3 regions of the Bacillus sp. HSf4 genome follow, and region 2 is predicted to be linked to each of the others. Evidence: predicted binding sites of a transcription regulator. Region 2 holds the regulator's gene; each other region holds the start of a gene.
The links. The regulator LexA, encoded in region 2, represses DNA repair genes until DNA is damaged. The targets are predictions, from matches to a motif close to CGAACATATGTTCG.

Region 1 (6,303 bases), 1.9 Mb from region 2:
AGGCCCGGTTCTCGACCCTGATTATTCATCATTTATCGGAAGATATCCGATCCCTTTAATACACGGCATGACAGCTGGAGAACTGGCAAAGCTTTTCAACCGGGAGTTTGACATCGGAGCTGATTTAACCGTCATCAAAATGAAGGGCTGGAAACGGAAGATGTTTTTTGAGGATACAGGGCTTCCTTTCGTCCTTCCTTCTCCAAATATGCCGACGGCTGACACAAGCATCGTTTATCCCGGCACAGGCTTAATCGAAGGCACCAACGTTTCCGAAGGAAGAGGAACAACCAAGCCTTTTGAGCTCATAGGCGCACCTTACATGAAAAGTACAGAGCTGGCAGACAAACTAAACAGCCTGAAGCTGCCCGGCGTTGTATTCAGAGCAGCATCCTTTACACCGACGTTTTCAAAGCATCAAAACAAACTGTGTCACGGTGTTGAGCTTTACGTGAAAAACCGCACCGCCTTTCAGCCTGTCAAAACCGGCATCGCGATCATAAAAACGATTCATGATCTTTATCCAAACGACTTTGAATTCCTCCCCAACAGCCATTTCAACCGCCTCATTGGCAACGGATGGGTCAAAACAATGATTGAACAAGGTGCTTCATTAGACGACACCGTTGCAAAATATGAAGCGGAGCAGAAACGGTTTATGAATGTCAGAAACAAGTATTTGCTTTATTAGGAAGAGCGGCAGGCGCTCTTCTTTATTTTTTAGGCTTAGACTGTTCAATAGCCCCCATCTCGTGTAAGATATGTAAAACTGCTTGAGGCAGGAAGTGGCATTTTAAGGGGGAGAGATTTCAACATGGAATTTTATCTTGTAGATGTGTTTGCAGAGGCAAAATACACAGGAAACCAGCTCGCTGTTTTTAAAGTCGAAAAGGACCTATCGAGTGACGAGATGCAAAAAATCGCGAGGGAAATCAATTTTTCCGAAACAACATTTATTTTTGGAAAACAGAGAAACGGCGGGTATGACGTCCGAATTTTCACCCCGGAAAAAGAAATTCCGTTTGCGGGCCATCCGACATTGGGCACAGCATTTATCATTCAAAATGAAATCGAAACTGGACTTTCTTCAAAGATCATTTTGAATGTAGAAGTTGGCGCCATTCCAGTGACGTTTGACAAAAGTGAAGATCAGGTCATTTGGATGAAACAAAACCCTCCTGTGTTTAACAAAACCTTTGACAAAGAAATGATGGCAGGCGTACTGGGAATCGATATATGCGATATAGACGCGAATTTCCCGATACAGGAGGTTTCCACAGGTCTTCCCGCGGTTATTGTTCCATTAAATTCGCTGAATGCAGTTAAAAAATGCAAAGTCAACAGAGAACGGTATGAAGCTTTTATAAAAGAAACAGAAGCCAGTCTGCTCGTTTTTTCTACGGAAACATATCATGAACAAAACGACATCAATGCCCGGGTATTTTGCGACTGTTTCAGCGTTCCGGAAGATCCTGCAACAGGAAGCGCAATCGGGGATCTCGCAGGATATTTACTGCATAACAGTTACTTAAGTAAAAATCATCTCAGCATAAGGGCTGAACAAGGGTTTGAAATAAACCGACCTTCCCTGCTTTATATTGAAGCGCAAACAACGGAAAACAGCATAGAGATCCATGTCGGCGGAAACGTTCACCTGATCGCAAAAGGAACTTGGAGAACTTGAAGATAGCGCGGGGTCTTTTTATTCGTCTTAAGCCTGTAAAGAGGCAAAATCAGAAAGAAGTATTCACTGACGGCCGGCGAAAAGCGACGAATAACCAAATAACATTCACGAAGGCTAACACAATGCAGATACCGATGATTCCTAATAATGAAGGCGTCGTTCCACTAAAGGCTCCAAATATCAAAATAATTGGAATCATCGCAATAACGGCCAATAGTCCGATTCCGCAAAGAACGGCCATCACAAACTTCATTGCATTAATTCCAATCATATATACAATAAGAGGCAGCATATAAAATAGCAAAACGGTTGCCATTGCCGCCCACATACCTAATGAACCAAACTGATTAACGTTAGGTCCTGAATCCGCAAGCGGGGAAAGTGAAGCAGAGACTAACAAAGAACAAAATAGGACTGCAGAGATTAAAGTCATGATCATCACACTTACTTTATTCGTTTTAATCATTTTTCTCTCCTTAACGAACTTCAATTTAAACTTGCAGGCGGAAACATTGAGTCTGACCTTCTATGAAGGCAGACTCGTTTTTTTATCGACATGACACGATTTCTTCAACTCGCTTCTTGCCAGCATTTGGCCAAACAACGCCGCCAATATTTGTTGAAACAGCATGCCGATCACGACCGGCACGGCCACTTTCGCCGGAAAAAAACTGGTGGCCAAGACGGCGCCTGCGCTGATATTACGCATGCCGCCAGTAAAAATTAAAGCAGTGATTTCCTCCTGCGGCCGTTTCAACAGCCTGCCTAATAGCCACGCTGTTACATAGCCTGTGAAGGCCACTAAAAATACCGTCACCGCTATTGTTAAAAACCGAAGGTCAACAGATTTCAGGTAAGGAGCGACAACTGAGCTGTTAATAGCAACGACGAGGGCCAAGCCGATTTTAGAAAACGGAGCACAATTGGCGCTTAATCGCGCTGTTTTTTCCGGATCTGAAAACTGATTGACGAGCATGCCCAACAAGGAAGGGATGACAACCATTCCGAACAAGCCCTTCATCATCCCCGCCACATCCATTTCCACATGAGCACCTGCAAGCACTGAAAGGCTGAACGGCACAATAAAAGGAGAGAGGATTGTATCAATTAAAATAATCGACAGGGTCAAGCCGACATTCCCTTTATGCATGGCCGCCCAAATCATGCTTGTTATACCGGTTGGTATCACAACGCCAAGAACGAGCCCCGTAATCGTTAATGAATCCCCATGAAACACAAGGTGACCCGTAGCCAATGCCAACAGCGGCATAAATATATGCAAAACAAACAGAGCCAGCAGCATTGGCAGGGGATGAATCACCGCTGCCTTTAGAGACTGAAAGTTGGCTGCCAAACTTCCGGCAAACGTCATAAAAGCAAAAATCCACGGTACAAAATCCGCAAACCCATTTAAATAGGCTGACAGCAGCACCCCGCTGACAACGCTGACAGGCGTCAGTAAAGGCATTATTTTTCCAAGTGTTTGATTGATGGTCTGAAGCATAGGTGTAAAACGCCCGCTCTCTTTAAAACATATTTACATTAATTATAACAAAAGATGGAATATTAAAACAGGAAGGGATTGAATAAGCGGAAGACTGTGTACAGAGGAGAACACGTATCTATGCATAATTAGCCGGATTTGTTCTTTTTTTATGCGGAAGCACAGCCAAAATGGCCTCGCTTTTAAACATTCTGATCTGGCGCTTTTGGAAACAGAATGCCTTCACATAACCATTTTTGATTTGTTTAACGAGAATCGTCCTTTTTGTGAATTCGCTTTTCTTCATATAAATGATATCGACCGGAAAACAGTCTTCCATGGCCCGCTGCAGCATGTTTTGCATCTTCTCACTCCTTTCATATATTATTTTATACGAACACTCGTTCTGTTTCAAGAGTAAATTTTGGCACACATGAAAATTTTAGCAGTAAATAAGAAACTTTTTAAGGAGATCATGCGTCAGTAAATACGTCACATCTTTTAGAAGGAGTACCGCCATGTCAAGAACGTACCGAACACGAATAAAAAAAAGAAAAAGGCATAACAGAAATCGGAGACTGCTCATTTTCGCCTCTCTCCTTATTTGCGGATTAATTTATATCGCTTTTCCAAAAGCCCCAAATGATCAACAGGAACATCATGTGCAGGCAACTGAAAAACAAACAAAACCAGAGAAGAAAAAGAACACGTCTCATAAGAAAAAAGAAGAAAAACAAAGTCATATCATAACAAAAAACGATAATGCACAATTGGACGACTATTTAAAAAGCATTGAATTCAGCGGTACAGCACTGATTGTAGACAAAGGAGAAGTTGTTACAAGCAAGGGCTATTCGTATGCAAACCGGAAACAACAGGTGCCGAATACGCCGGATACCGTCTTTTATATCGGTTCTTCTCAAAAAGCGATTATTGCAACTGCCATTCTTCAGCTTGAAGAAAAAGGACTGCTGTCAGTAAACGACCCGGTTTCGTTATACCTTCCGGATTTTCCAAATGGCACAAACATCACCCTCTATCATTTTCTGACACACACATCAGGCATTCGCGGGCATAAAGAAGGCACTGGCTATATTTCACCAGACGACCTTATACAAGACATTGAGGATCGCGGGGTTAAATCAGGGCCCGGACAATGGAATTACAAAGACTCCAACTATTCTGTTCTGGCTTACATTGTTTCAAAGGTAAGCGGCGAACCTTTAGATCAATATGTCGAAGAACATATTTTTAAACCTGCCGGCATGAAGCATGCAGGGTTTTATAAAACCTTTTCCGATCAGTCTTACCAGTCAACAGGTTATAAGCTCAATGCACTTAAAAAGCTGTATACGCCTGATATGCCTGATTTATCACAGCTTTACGGAGCAGGGGATATATACATGACCGCTTATGACATGTACTTGTTTGATAAGGCGCTTTACGACAGAAAAATTATTAGCGATGAAAGTTTCACAAAAATGTTTACGCCAAACAAAGCCACATACGGGATGGGCTTTTATATTTCTCCGGGAAGCTATTCAAGCCACGGCGTGATGCCCGGGTATAATATTTTAAACAGCTTCAGCCTGACAGGGGACAGATACGTGATACTCTTTTCCAATATCCAAAATAATATTAAATCATTTGGGACCGTCAACAATCGCATCTTCTCTATTTTAAACGGATCTTAAATTGAAAGGGATTTATTCGCTTTCGTCGAAGAAGTAATAAGACTAAAAAGACATGAGGGTTGTTTAGAATGTCAGCTTTAACGATTAGCAAATTACTGCTTGTCATCACAGTTTTAGGCTTATTTGTTTGGACTTTTAGAGGCCAAAAGCATTTCGATCAGGAAATATTCAAATACGGCAGGTACATGATCTATCTCTTGGTTTTAGAAATAGCGGCAATCGTATTATTTGGCTCCGGATAACAAAAGCAGGCATCGTGTGCCTGCTTTTGTCTTTTCTCTAACGAGGGTTCAGAATATATTCCCACTACAAATAACACATAAGGAAAACTTCCCGATAACCTAATTATTGCTGGCAAAACAAAAACACGGCCTCTAGCTTTTAACAAGAGACCGTGATTTGAGGATTCTTCCCTATTGTGATCACTTATTTAAACGTTTGTTTAAACCTTACGTTAAAGCGACCGCTGTATAATTCATCATCAAAACAAAAAAAGCTTTCTCATTCTTGAGAAACCAGATCGTCAGTTTTTATTAAGCTTCCAAGCGGGCTCGAACCGCTGACCTCTTCCTTACCATGGAAGTGCTCTACCTGCTGAGCTATGGAAGCATTGGCTCCGCAGGTAGGATTCGAACCTACGACCGATCGGTTAACAGCCGATTGCTCTACCACTGAGCTACTGCGGAATAAATTAAGCTTCATTTCATGCAAGGTAAAATATATAAATGGCTTGGCGGCGTCCTACTCTCACAGGGGGAAGCCCCCAACTACCATCGGCGCTGAAGAGCTTAACTTCCGTGTTCGGCATGGGAACGGGTGTGACCTCTTCGCTATCGCCACCAAACCTTATTTGAGAGGTGTTCTCTCAAAACTAGATAACGGTGTCGTAAGACATTCATTTGGTTAAGCCCTCGATCGATTAGTATCTGTCAGCTCCATGTGTCGCCACACTTCCACCTCAGACCTATCAACCTGATCATCTTTCAGGGATCTTACTTCCTTAACGGAATGGGAAATCTCATCTTGAGGGGGGCTTCATGCTTAGATGCTTTCAGCACTTATCCCGTCCGCACATAGCTACCCAGCGATGCCCTTGGCAGAACAACTGGTACACCAGCGGTGCGTCCATCCCGGTCCTCTCGTACTAAGGACAGCTCCTCTCAAATTTCCTGCGCCCGCGACGGATAGGGACCGAACTGTCTCACGACGTTCTGAACCCAGCTCGCGTACCGCTTTAATGGGCGAACAGCCCAACCCTTGGGACCGACTACAGCCCCAGGATGCGATGAGCCGACATCGAGGTGCCAAACCTCCCCGTCGATGTGGACTCTTGGGGGAGATAAGCCTGTTATCCCCGGGGTAGCTTTTATCCGTTGAGCGATGGCCCTTCCATGCGGAACCACCGGATCACTAAGCCCGACTTTCGTCCCTGCTCGACTTGT
Region 2 (6,303 bases):
CCGTTTCTTTAAAATGATCGTAGACTTCGGAAGGAACGTAGAAATCCTCTTCATATGTCCACTTATATGCTTCTTTTGTCAGACCGGCTTCTTCTGCACCGAGAGGAGCGCCGTGAACACCGGAAGTTCCAGCCCGGTTTGGAGAACCGTAACCGATCGTTGTTTTGACTTCAATTAGTGTCGGCTGATCTACATTCTGCTTTGCTTTTTCGATCGCAGCTGTAATTTCTTCAATGTTATTCCCGTCCTCAACATACAGCACTTCCCATTTCATCGCTTCAAAGCGCTGTTTCACATTTTCAGAGAAGGAACGGTCCAGATCTCCGTCAAGAGAAATATCGTTGGAATCATAAAGAACGATTAAACGGCCAAGCTTCAGATGTCCGGCAAGTGAAGCCGCTTCTGAGGAAATTCCTTCCATTAAATCTCCGTCACCGCAAATACTGTATGTATAATGGTCAACGACACGATATTCATTACGGTTGTAGGTTTCCGCAAGATGGCGTTCTGCAAGCGCCATACCGACAGCCATTGCGATTCCTTGGCCAAGCGGCCCTGTCGTCGCGTCGACCCCTGGAGTATGACCGAATTCAGGATGTCCGGGAGTTTTGCTTCCCCATTGGCGGAAATTCTTCAGATCTTCCATTGATACGTCATATCCGCTTAAATGCAGCATGCTGTAAAGCAGCATTGAACCGTGTCCGGCAGATAACACAAACCGGTCTCTGTTAAACCAATTTGGGTTTTCCGGGTTCACGTTCATCATTTTTGTCCAAAGCGCATAAGCCATCGGAGCTGTACCCATTGGCATGCCCGGGTGGCCGGATTTTGCTTTTTCAATCGCATCTATGGATAGAGTCCGGATCGTTGCGACAGATTTTGATTCAATCGTTTTCATTTTAATCCCCTTCCTGTATGTACTCTACTTCCTTATCATAAATCTACCCATCAGTTTTCACAACCATTTCGTCTCAAAAGACGGCTGAAAAATGATGATTTGCAGTTATTTTAAACAACAGTAGTATATACAAAAAAGGAATACGATATTGACGTATTCCCTAAAATTAATGGAGCCCGCGCTTGTTTTTTTCTTGTTTGAGCTTTTCCGGCGTCACATCGTTGCCTTCCGGGTCAACAATGGTTACATTTTTCAGCGTGTTTTTCATAGAAGCGCGGACACCTTGCAGGTATTCCTGGCGGAGCTTCTGCTGTTCCGCTTTTTCTTTGTCTGTTAAAGAGCCGGTTTTTGATTTTTTCGCAAGCTCATTAATCCTGGCTATTTTTTCTTTGGAAATCATAACATGCTCCTTTGGTTTATTTCTCATTCATACTACTAAATTCGCTTCCATTTGACAACAAATGAACCTGTCCCTCTTTATACTCCTGATAGCGGCGGTGCACTGTTGCCTTTGAAATGCTGTAGCCGAAGCCTCTCAGCACGGCTGCAATCTCTGCAAACGTCAGCTTGTTTTCCCTGAGCCGGATGATTTCCGAAAGCGGTGCTTCGATCCGTTCTCTTCCGCTTCCCTCATGCCGGTTTTTCAAATTTCTTTCCGGACGGTAGCCGTTTTCGACCGCCTTTTTCATGCCTCTTTTAATTTTCAGGTTATGTATTTTCCGCTGATATTCCTCAACGATGCTGACAATTTCCAACACCATCGAGTCCGCCTCGGAAAGTTCCAGCCGGCCCCTGTGAGCAAGCGTATAAATTTGAACGCCTTCTTTATATAAGCAGTGAAGGAGGGCAATTTTTGCATTTCCCCTGCCAAGCCTTGTGTCATCCTGGATTAAGACCGCATCTACTCTTGAGCTTTTGAGTTCTTCCAGCAGTTCGAATACGCCGTCGCGGTCCATCTCATATCCGCTCGCCTGTTCTGAAATGACCTTTACAACGGTCATGCCGTGTTCGGCGGCAAGCGCTGCAAGCTCCTCTTCCTGCCGTTTTAAGGAGGTTTCCTGCTGCTCTTTTGACGTGCTCACCCTGGTGTATATAATCGCGTTCATAGAAATCCCCTCATCCTTATTATTCTACGACTGCAAGCTGATACCGGTGGGAGTGCTGCTTGGTTACCGGAAGGATCAAAACGTCGCCCGGCCTGATGACGGACGTCGAAAGGCCGTTTTTGTCGGCAACCCACTCAATGAACTTTTGTTTATCAGCGTTTTTCCCGCCTTCGATGCGATCGGCAAGCTCCCATAACGTATCGCCTTCCTGCACCTCTATTTTAACATATTGCTTGTTTTCCTCCATTTTCCCGGCAAGAGACAAAAACAGAATACAGCAGCTGATCACAGCAGTAAGCAGACCGACGAAAACCAACGATTCCCTTTTCAAATCCATCACCCCAAACAGAATATTTGTTCGCTTTTTGTGTTTTCAGTATACATACGAACACACGTTTCTGTCAAACGTTTTTTCGAACCTATGTTTGTACTTGGAGGTAAAACATGCTATAATCTACCTAAAATCGACGTTTTGAGGTGCAGAACATGACGAAGCTATCAAAAAGACAACTTGATATTTTGCGTTTCATTAAGGAAGAAGTGAAACGCAAAGGTTACCCGCCTTCCGTCAGGGAAATCGGCGAAGCGGTCGGCCTTGCATCAAGTTCAACCGTACACGGCCACTTGGCAAGGCTTGAAACAAAGGGACTGATCAGAAGAGACCCGACAAAGCCGAGAGCCATCGAAATACTGGATACCGAAGAAGACATTCACATTCCGCAAAACCAGGTGGTCAACGTTCCCGTTATTGGAAAGGTGACAGCCGGGACGCCGATTACAGCTGTGGAAAATATCGAGGAGTACTTTCCCCTTCCCGACCGCCTGGCACCGCCGGACGAGCATGTTTTCATGCTTGAGATCATGGGGGAAAGCATGATTGATGCGGGAATACTTGATAAAGACTATGTGATTGTCAAACAGCAGAACACAGCCAACAACGGGGATATCGTCGTGGCCATGACCGAAGAAGATGAAGCGACCGTCAAGCGGTTTTTCAAAGAAAAGACTCACATCCGCCTGCAGCCTGAAAATCCCACGATGGAGCCTATCATTCTGCAAAATGTGACCATTCTCGGAAAAGTGATCGGCGTCTTCAGAACCGTTCACTAATGATGCAGCGGCTGCCGGTTTACCGGCGGCCTTTTTGATATCAAAAAAAATCAGGTTCATCCCTTCCCGCTGTTTTGGGGGGCGAACCTGAAAAAGAGGAATTCATAATATGCTTACAAGTCCATTATCTATGATGATTTATTGATAGTCAACAAAATTTTTGCACACAGGAAACTTTTATAAATCTTCATGTTTAAAATGTTTTTCTCCTGACCGTTTTTATGGCGCCCGCTATTTGATCAAGGCGAGAGCGATTCCGTATCCTTTTTCAGGAGTGTACGGAGAAGTTATTTTGATCACCTTCCAAGAACCTTCAGTTGCTTTTGTCCCTATGCCGTCAATCGCTCCTAAATAATCTCCTTGCCGCACTGTGCCGTCAATACGTACATACTGTCTGCCCAAAAGCCCGACGACATGCCATTCATCTCTGACATCGCGTGACAGATAGCTCCCTTCCAAAGACTCGTTATAGTCCGGATTTTGTTTCGGGAGGCGAATCAGCTCCCCTGTCTCATGATCGGTTACCTCTTCATCAATCAATCCGCCGAACTCATTTGTCAAATAGCGGCGCTGCCAGACAAAGCTGGATGCCCCAGAAACAAAAGCTGTCGTTTCTGACACAACCCCCAGCAAATCATTTCCGCTTTGGGCAGGGGCTATTTTTTCTCCTTTTAAAGTGACGATGGTGCCTGTATCGATCAACTGCCCGCTTTCACTCTCAAAATACTCTCCATAGCCGGTTAATGAAGAGGTTACCGCCCCCGCAAATGCTCCATTTCCATAACGGGAGTCAAGGAGCCATTTGATTGACTGGTGACCTCCGGCCACAGTGTACGGCTCTTCAAGTGTAATGCTTTCTGATGAAAGTATCGTTCTGGATACGCCGTTGCCTGTAATATGAGAGTTGTTTGAAGCTGTGACAAATGCGCGGGAGCCCTCTGTGCTGGAACCGCCCGAAGCTCCGATGACCGCATTTCTTTCACCTTTTGCCGTAATATCCCCGGTTCCGGCAATAACGGCGCTTGTTTGATTAAATGCAAAACCGGAGGTGGTTGCAATCTGGGCTCCGCCCTTTAAATTGACGGGCATCTGCTGGTAGGTTTGACCTTTAATGGATGCAGCGGCGCTGTACCCTTCCGCCAAAACGCCGATGATGACAGCCTGACTATTCGGAGACTGGATCCCTGCTGTCCCGCCTTCTGTTATCATGGTTCCGTTCATAATATTCACGTTATAGAGTCCGCCTCCGATCGATATTCCGATTGGAGCTGAATGATAAAAATCAAAGTTTGATATTTTGATATGATCGGTTTGATTTGCCCCTCCCAATAAACGAATATCGATGCCGGCCTTTTTAAATCCGCGAATCTTAATCCCATTGATCGTAATGTTTTGACTTCGGTACTGCAATGCTACTACAGGATAGCCGCCATAGTCGTAATCCGGATTTCCGATCGCTGTGAATCCGCTTATATAAACATTTTTATAGGCTGAAACAACGAGTGCTCTTGGGGTCACACTCTCATACAGAGAATTGAAGACTGGCTCGACCGCTGTACAATCAATAAGCGTTACATCGTATGCTGTGGTGCTTTCCGGATCTGATGCCTGGTGGTGGCCGATATGCCGAAGGTCAAACGCGCGGACATCCCGGTAGGATATATGGCCGATAATATGGACATTTTGAGAAGCCGGCCACATTTCATGGGCTTTCACTTCTACCCCGCGAATGTTTCCGCTTGTCACGTTGTTTAAAAGCCAGACATGCTTTGACCCATCATCAATCTCGATACCGTTGGAGTTGGCCATGCCTTCGGCGTGCTCTGTGCCGCGAGGGGCTGCAGAATAGCAGTTTGAAATAAAGATGTATTCGCTGTAATGCGTAGTGATGCCGTCATCGCCGGCGCCATATGCGACACAGTTATCAATCCAAATATATTTGGAGCCGTCTTTTGTCCAGTCTGTATCAGGCAAATGATCATATGTCGGGGATGTAATATCAATTCCGTGGAGACCTGCATTGACGGCTTCAATATCTTTGATCCAGCCAAATTCGACTTTTGCAAACGTTAAACAGCTGGAAAACTGCCCTCCAGGATTTCTCACCCCGCATTGTCTGTCAGGATTCCAGTCTAAAGTCATTCCCTGGACAAAAATATGACGGTTTCCATTTTCATAATCGTCATTCGTGATGACCCACTCATGTGCCGGGGTATCCTCATGAAGTTTAATGACAGTGACGCCTTTGCCTTGTCCGACAAGATATGTCCAAGACGGAAGCTTGATTCCTTGAACAAAATATTCGCCCGCCGGAATGTTCACTTTAACTCGTCCATTTCCGATCGCATTGCGGAAAGCTTCAGTATTATCCCTTCCATCAGGAACAGCCCCGAAATCTGCAACATTCACTTCGCGAGTGATTTTGCCAAGCAATTTGTGATACTCCTTATCAAGCCGCTCCTTCAACAGTGAGGCCGCCTCTCCTTCGGCCGTCACCCTTGCATCTGTCACCTCAACGCTTTGAGAGGTTTCGACATGCTGAATGAGATTTTGCATCCTTGCTTTCAGTTGCTCGATTTCCGTCAAACGGTTTTGATGCTTTAAAAATTGACCTTTAGCGGTGGATCTCAATTCGGCATTTAGAGACACATCAGAAGGTTTTTGTGAATGAACCATTCTAAGGACACCTCTTTCTTTTTAATATGGGCGTTGAAATGCGGATGGGAAGGCCTGTCTCAAATTTCGAAAACGGAGCGGCCAAATCATCCATTTTACATCTATGTTATAAATTGGATATACATCACTGTAATCCTTCTAACCCCTGCAAAAAAAGGACGGATGATCAGTATTTCCGATCCCTCCATCCTTTTAAAGCCGGCTTATTATAGCTTTGTATTTTCTGCGATCAAGTGCCGCCTCTCTAATTGCAGCAAAGCTGCCACATGGCGCTCTAGCGGTTCGAGCGGATTGATGATCATTTCAGATGATGAACTTTCCGCTGCTTCAGCTGCATCAACCATGGATAACTGAGCAACGGAGAGCAGCCTGTTTTCGGTATTTGCGATTCGCTTTATATGTTTCTCAATCTCGGCATCGTACATTTCCTTATATCCACGCATGATGAGATCGAAAGTATGTTTAAGGATCATACACTCTACATTCGGGGATTTTTGTCGTTGACGCGCATAT
Region 3 (6,303 bases), 1.7 Mb from region 2:
GCGGATCTTCTTGTTGATCGTTTTCGGTGTAATGCCGTGTTCCTTGTTGTATGCTTCCTGCTGCTGCCTGCGCCGCTTCGTTTCATTGATCGCGATTTCCATGGAGCCCGTGATGTTATCCGCGTACATGATGACCCGGCCCTCGGCATTTCTCGCCGCCCGGCCAATCGTTTGAATCAAGGAACGCTCAGAGCGGAGGAAGCCTTCTTTATCCGCATCCAATATCGCCACAAGCGAAACTTCAGGGATGTCAAGCCCCTCCCTCAGCAGGTTGATGCCGACGAGAACGTCATGCTTGCCGAGGCGCAGGTCGCGGATGATTTCGATCCGTTCCAGCGTTTTAATCTCGGAATGCAGATAGGTCACCTTTATGCCGATTTCCTTCAGGTAGTCGGTCAAATCCTCTGACATTTTCTTCGTCAGCGTCGTGACGAGGACGCGTTCATTCCGGTCGATGCGCTGCCTGATTTCGCCGATCAGGTCATCGATCTGCCCTTCGATCGGCCTTACTTCGATAATCGGATCGAGCAGTCCGGTCGGACGGATGATCTGTTCAACCATTTCAGGAGAATGTTCCAGTTCATACGGACCAGGCGTCGCAGAAACATACACTATGTTGTGAATGTGCTTTTCAAACTCTTCAAACCTCAGCGGCCTGTTGTCTAAAGCCGAAGGAAGCCGGAAGCCGTGGTCGACGAGGACCTGCTTTCTGGCCTGGTCTCCGTTGTACATTCCTCTCACCTGCGGAATCGTGACATGAGACTCATCGATGACCATCAAAAAGTCATCGGGAAAATAATCGAGCAGTGTATACGGAGTGGACCCTGCCGGACGCAGCGTCAAATGTCTGGAATAGTTTTCGATCCCTGAGCAAAAGCCCATTTCACGCATCATTTCCAGATCGTATCTCGTCCGCTGCTCAAGGCGCTGCGCTTCAAGCAGCTTGCCTTCATCATGCAGAACTTTAAGGCGTTCTTCCAGCTCCGATTCAATGTTCACGATCGCTTTCTTCATCTTTTCTTCACGGGTGACGAAGTGGGAAGCCGGAAAGATGGCAACATGGTCCCGCTCCCCTAAAATTTCGCCTGTCAAGGCATCGACTTCCCTGATCCGTTCGATTTCGTCTCCGAAAAACTCGATGCGGATGCAGTGCTCATCCCTTGAAGCCGGAAAGATTTCGACGACATCGCCGCGCACCCTGAATGTCCCGCGCTGAAAATCGATGTCATTCCGGGCATACTGAATGTCAACGAGCTTTCTGAGAAGCTCATTGCGCTCAATTTCCATCTCCGTTCTGAGCGAAAGCACGAGCTCTCTATATTCCTCCGGCGAACCCAAACCGTAAATACAAGAGACACTCGCCACGATGATGACATCTTTGCGTTCAAAAAGAGCGGATGTGGCTGAGTGCCTCAATTTATCTATCTCATCATTAATGCTGGCGTCTTTTTCAATAAACGTATCGGTCTGAGGCACATAGGCCTCCGGCTGATAGTAGTCGTAATAGCTCACAAAATATTCGACTGCGTTGTTCGGGAAAAACTCCTTAAACTCGCTGTACAGCTGACCGGCAAGCGTTTTGTTGTGGGCGATGACAAGCGTCGGTTTATTGACCTCTTTAATCACGTTTGACATCGTAAACGTCTTGCCTGTACCGGTCGCCCCCAGGAGCGTTTGATGCTTTTTGCCTTCCCGAATGCCTGCAACAAGCTGTTCAATCGCTTTCGGCTGATCGCCCTGGGGCTGATAATTCGAGACTAATTCAAAGCGGTCTTTCACAAAAAAGCCTCCGTTTCTTTACGAAATCTTCCTGTTTTATTATTTTAACACATCCAAACAAAAAATACGAACTAAAGTTCGGTTTTTGTGTTTTTCCACAAACCGTTTTTTCGATCCATCAAAAAATCCCTCCTTTTTCTCATCAAAAGCAGGGCTTCACAGCAAATTCACGGCGGTTTCTATGAGTCTTCCTTCTTTTCGCCGGCCTTTTTGGCCGCATAAAGAGCACCGGCCACAAGCGAGACGATATCAAGTCCTACGATAAAAAAGGTTTCCGTATAACCCTTTAAATAGGAAGCGAATAACAGCGCAGCCGTAAGCGCGATTCCGACATAATGATTATAGGTCACCCTTGTAAAAAACAAGACAAGGAAAAAAGGAAAAATTAGTGCAAAAACGGCTTTTGTAAACACAAAAACCCTCCTCACGTTTGTTGATCTTATTCGATTATATTAAAGAACAAAGAAACGGACAAACGCGGGCACTCACTTTTTTATGTTACCCAAATGAAAGCCGCATTATTCGAAAGCGGCTCTTCTAAAAGGCGAAAAATAATGAGATTCCGGCCGCCAATAGATTCGGCAGCGCAAAAACGGCGAGTCCATTCGTCATCTTTCCGTTCCCGTCTCTTCCACCAAAACGATCTCCGCTCACGAACGAAAGCAAGGCTGACAGAATCATTGAGCCAAGACCGGCTGTTCCGGAAATTTTGTAGATAAAGGTCCAATCGCCGGCAACCGCCGAAATCAGTGCAGCAGCAAAACATACGATTATACCCGAGAGAAAAGCCTTTTTCATTCAACCTACTCCTTCAACCAGATCTATTCATCACAATATCGGAACGTTAGAAAAAACACAATAAAAACGGTTCGCGTTTCTTTTACAATAAGAGAAAAAGCGCCTGAACCAGACGCTTTTTTGGGAAACCGGAATTAGTGCGTTTCCTTAGCCGCAGCCGTTTCGGCAAGGGCCGGAGCTTCATCTTTCACAAACAAAATCCCGAGCTCATGATGCTCTCCTTCATATGAAGCCCTCTGCTCAAAGCGGACCTCGTTGTTCAAGCCGACCACTTCAAGCTTGAAGAAGGCGCGGTTTTTTTGGAGTGCTTCATAAAAATCCGCTTCATTTTTGACTTCGATGCCGTTCACTTTCGTAATAATTTCGCCGATCTGAAGGCCGAGGCCGGCAGCCGGGGTGTTGGGAATGATCCCGAGCACCATCAGCCCGCGATCTCTTTTAGAAAAGTAGAAAGGTGCGGAATTATCGTTCATCCGCTGCTTCCAAGTCAGAAAGGCTCTGCCGGCCACAGCGGTAACGGCTGCTGCGGCGGCAAGCGGCGTCCACCATATACTTCCTGCTGCAATCAGCAATGTGATGATACCGAGAACACTGATGCGCCTTGCTGTAATTTTGATGCTGACAATCGGAAGCGACCCTTGAACCCGCTGCCCGAAACCGACAAAATACGGGATCCACAATAATTGAAAGGCGCCGTCGTGAACGGACAGAACAGGCCACCATGGGACGGACGATTCGATCGCCTGCCCGGGAATCAAAATGAACAAAGGCAGGAGCCAAACGCGGCCCGCGATCTGCTGTCCGATCGGCAGCCCCCTCCTGCTCATCACAATTGACGGGGACGTCCTGACATGGGCCGTTTTGTAAGCCAGCATCCCTTCAGTAAACAGAAGAAGACCGAGCAGGACGGCGGCTGCCGGCCAATTTGCGAAGGATAGCTGCGGGATCACCTGATCAATCGCGTCCGGATTGACGTACTCGAGCGCAATGCCGGCTAATATGCTCAAGCCGAGCGTGTAAGCCGAAGACAGCATGCTCTGCCTGAACGTTAAAGCACAAATTGCGGTCACTGCCGCAATGATGATCAGCATTCCGAACGGGAGGGACAGCCCCAGTCCAAAGGTAACAATGGACAGAAGGATGCCCGCCAAAATCCCTTTTGAATATGTAAACTGAAGTTCATCATAAATATCTTCAATGCGCGTATGAAATGTTTTTCTTTCACGTTTGATCCGGGCATAGCCGTAAGCCAAGCTCATGACCATCATAAAATAGAAGAGCGGGTGCACAAAAAACCATCCGGCTCCTTTTAAAAGTTCAATCAAGCTTTCTTCAACTGACAAGGAAACGTTCACCGCCTCAAACCAAGCATGCAGGTGCCGCCGCACATGCGACGGCCTTTTCACGTTGGATATTTTATGGAGAAATCCAGCTTGTCTTGGCATCCTTTAGCAAAGGAACAACAGAGGACGGACGCTCAGACGGAGACGCCTGAGCAGTGCCTCGATTCGTCACTTGCAAGACGCCGGGCGCTTTTAAACGCGCATTCGTGACGAGAAATGCCAGCACCTTCAGGCAAGCTGGTGCATTTTATTATTATTCTAACAAATAATAAAATCCTTGGGTATGGTAAACGCGAGGTTTATTTTTCTTGGCTCATCCAAAGCGTCACATTGGAGAGCGAAAAATCCTTTAAATAATGATTGACCTCAACATCCAAAATATCTCCAATCAGCTGCATGGACCGTTTGATATCTGTTAAATTGATGCCAAGGCGCTTATGGTTGTCCATCAAATAGTTGAAATAAAGCTCCGCACATTCCTCATTAATGTCTTCCACACTCTCAACGGAAGTGTAGTTCACGAGGTATCTGCTGAACAGCATCAGCAGCCCCACTGCCTTTGTAGCGGAAAATGTAACGTCTTGTGATCGAACTTTTAACTGCTCCACTAATTCATAGTATTTTTTCTCTCTCACAATACTTGCCCTTTTCAATCGTGTACCCCCATTTATGATTTATATATAAGAAAAGCGCAAGCGTCAGACGACTCCACCAACCAGAGACGAAGAACGCAAACAGCGCTAACATTCTTCGCAAAAAAAATGCACGCATTATAATTTATGAAAGGTCTGTTTCTATTTTAAAAACTTTTCCTTTGCTATACAACTTGCAAAAGTTACATTTTTACTGCATCTTTACATCCTTATAAAGTCTCCCATATACTTATGTTATCGGGTCATTTCTATTCATTATGAATGTTTTTTTTATGAAAAAACAAAAATTTTAGGTAAAAAGGTTGAGAATTTACTTTCCGAATATAAGAAAAGTGAGGATATTCCGTTATCCTCACTTTTTGTCAAATAGCACTTTCAACGCTGCCTGAAGCTGCAGATCGTTTTGATCATCCATCTTTTTTTCCTCGATCCGAAGATTCATTGTATTTGCCGTTTTTTGGTCAATGACCCCATTCTTTTTCATCTTATTTTGTGCCTGAAAGGCCAGCACCGCTTTTTTAGTGCCTTCATGGAAGTATCCGTCATACCGGCCGGGATCAAAGCCAAGACCTTTTAAAAGCAGCTGGGCGCGCTTGATTTCACGGCTGTTCATATCGAGCTTGAGCGGCTCTTTCAGCTGTACAGGTCCCACTGAGAAATAAGCAGGCTGTGCTACGGGAACGGTCGGCTGGATTCCTTTCTTATGGATCCAGTTTCCTTTTGGTGTCAGCCATTTATACAAGGTCAGCTTGATATTGCTTCCATCCCCCATCGGAACAGCCTGCTGCACAGTGCCTTTCCCAAAAGAAGGGTCGCCGACGACCTGATAACCCTCCGCTTCTTTTAATGCACCGGCAAGAATTTCCGAAGCGGAAGCGCTCCCTTTATCCGTGATCACACTTACAGGATATGGCTTTTTCTCTTTAAGTTTGGAGAAGTATTGCTTTTTATTTCCGTTTCTTTCGGCAATTTGAATATACGGATGATCTTTTGTCACAAAATGTTTTAAAATTTCTTCAACACTTTGCAAATATCCTCCGGGATTCCCCCTCACATCCAACACAAGACCTTTTATTCCCTTTTTCTCAAGCCTTTTCAGTTCTGCCGCAAAATCCTTGGCTGTATGTTCGGAAAAAGAAGAAATCGCGATGTAACCGACCGGCTTGTTCTGTACTTTCTTAATGGATGCAAAAACGGTCTCAAGCGGGATTTCGTCGCGTTTGATCTTAAATGTCAGCTGATCTCTCATACCGGGGCGGTGAACCTTCAGCGTAACCGTAGAACCCTTTTTTCCCCTGATCTTAAGTACGGCATCATTCAAATCCATTCCCGCCATCGATTCTCCGTCAATGCTCAAAATTTCATCATTCGGTTTTAATCCGGCCTTTTCTGCCGGAGACCTTTTAAATGGGGAAACGATGATGATCTTTCGGTCTTCCATGCCAATTTCCGCACCGATTCCTTCAAAGGAGGAATCAAGAGAATCGGAAAATCGTTTTGCAGTCTGTTTATCCATATAAACGGAATATGGATCGTTTAATGTTGAAAGCATGCCTTGAATGGCGCCTTCCAACAGCTTTTCTTTATCTACCTGCTCTACATATTCGTTTGAGATCAGATCGTACGCTTTTTCAATCTTCTGCATGGCTTCATCTTTGCCCTCCGCAAGGGCTGGGGCAGCACCTGATAAAAGACCATACAGCAGGCAGACGGCCATGATGAGACGTGCA

Region 1: a site for LexA is predicted at 3,562-3,575, ahead of P3X63_RS00990 (WYL domain-containing protein). Genes of this name have one in related genera too.
Region 3: a site for LexA is predicted at 1,847-1,860, ahead of uvrB (excinuclease ABC subunit UvrB). Genes of this name have one in related genera too.

Annotation. Positions count from the first base shown of each region.
Region 1 is NZ_CP120679.1:168,592-174,894, reverse strand. It holds gene P3X63_RS01010 (exo-beta-N-acetylmuramidase NamZ family protein) at 1-691, shown strand, start outside; gene P3X63_RS01005 (PhzF family phenazine biosynthesis protein) at 815-1,684, shown strand; gene P3X63_RS01000 (DUF5391 family protein) at 1,734-2,150, opposite strand; gene P3X63_RS00995 (bile acid:sodium symporter family protein) at 2,211-3,188, opposite strand; gene P3X63_RS00990 (WYL domain-containing protein) at 3,307-3,531, opposite strand; gene P3X63_RS00985 (serine hydrolase domain-containing protein) at 3,686-4,861, shown strand; tRNA gene P3X63_RS00980 (tRNA-Thr) at 5,398-5,470, opposite strand; tRNA gene P3X63_RS00975 (tRNA-Asn) at 5,473-5,547, opposite strand; rRNA gene rrf (5S ribosomal RNA) at 5,590-5,705, opposite strand; rRNA gene P3X63_RS00965 (23S ribosomal RNA) at 5,761-6,303, opposite strand, start outside.
Region 2 is NZ_CP120679.1:2,029,434-2,035,736, reverse strand. It holds gene tkt (transketolase) at 1-898, opposite strand, end outside; gene P3X63_RS10425 (DUF896 domain-containing protein) at 1,065-1,298, opposite strand; gene P3X63_RS10420 (YneB family resolvase-like protein) at 1,315-2,004, opposite strand; gene yneA (cell division suppressor protein YneA) at 2,024-2,335, opposite strand; gene lexA (transcriptional repressor LexA) at 2,491-3,114, shown strand; gene P3X63_RS10405 (peptidase G2 autoproteolytic cleavage domain-containing protein) at 3,346-5,790, opposite strand; gene P3X63_RS10400 (hypothetical protein) at 5,997-6,303, opposite strand, start outside.
Region 3 is NZ_CP120679.1:3,758,022-3,764,324, forward strand. It holds gene uvrB (excinuclease ABC subunit UvrB) at 1-1,779, opposite strand, end outside; gene P3X63_RS19520 (CsbA family protein) at 1,959-2,192, opposite strand; gene P3X63_RS19525 (DUF5316 family protein) at 2,317-2,577, opposite strand; gene P3X63_RS19530 (PDZ domain-containing protein) at 2,712-3,920, opposite strand; gene swrA (swarming motility protein SwrAA) at 4,220-4,573, opposite strand; gene ctpB (carboxy-terminal processing protease CtpB) at 4,926-6,303, opposite strand, start outside.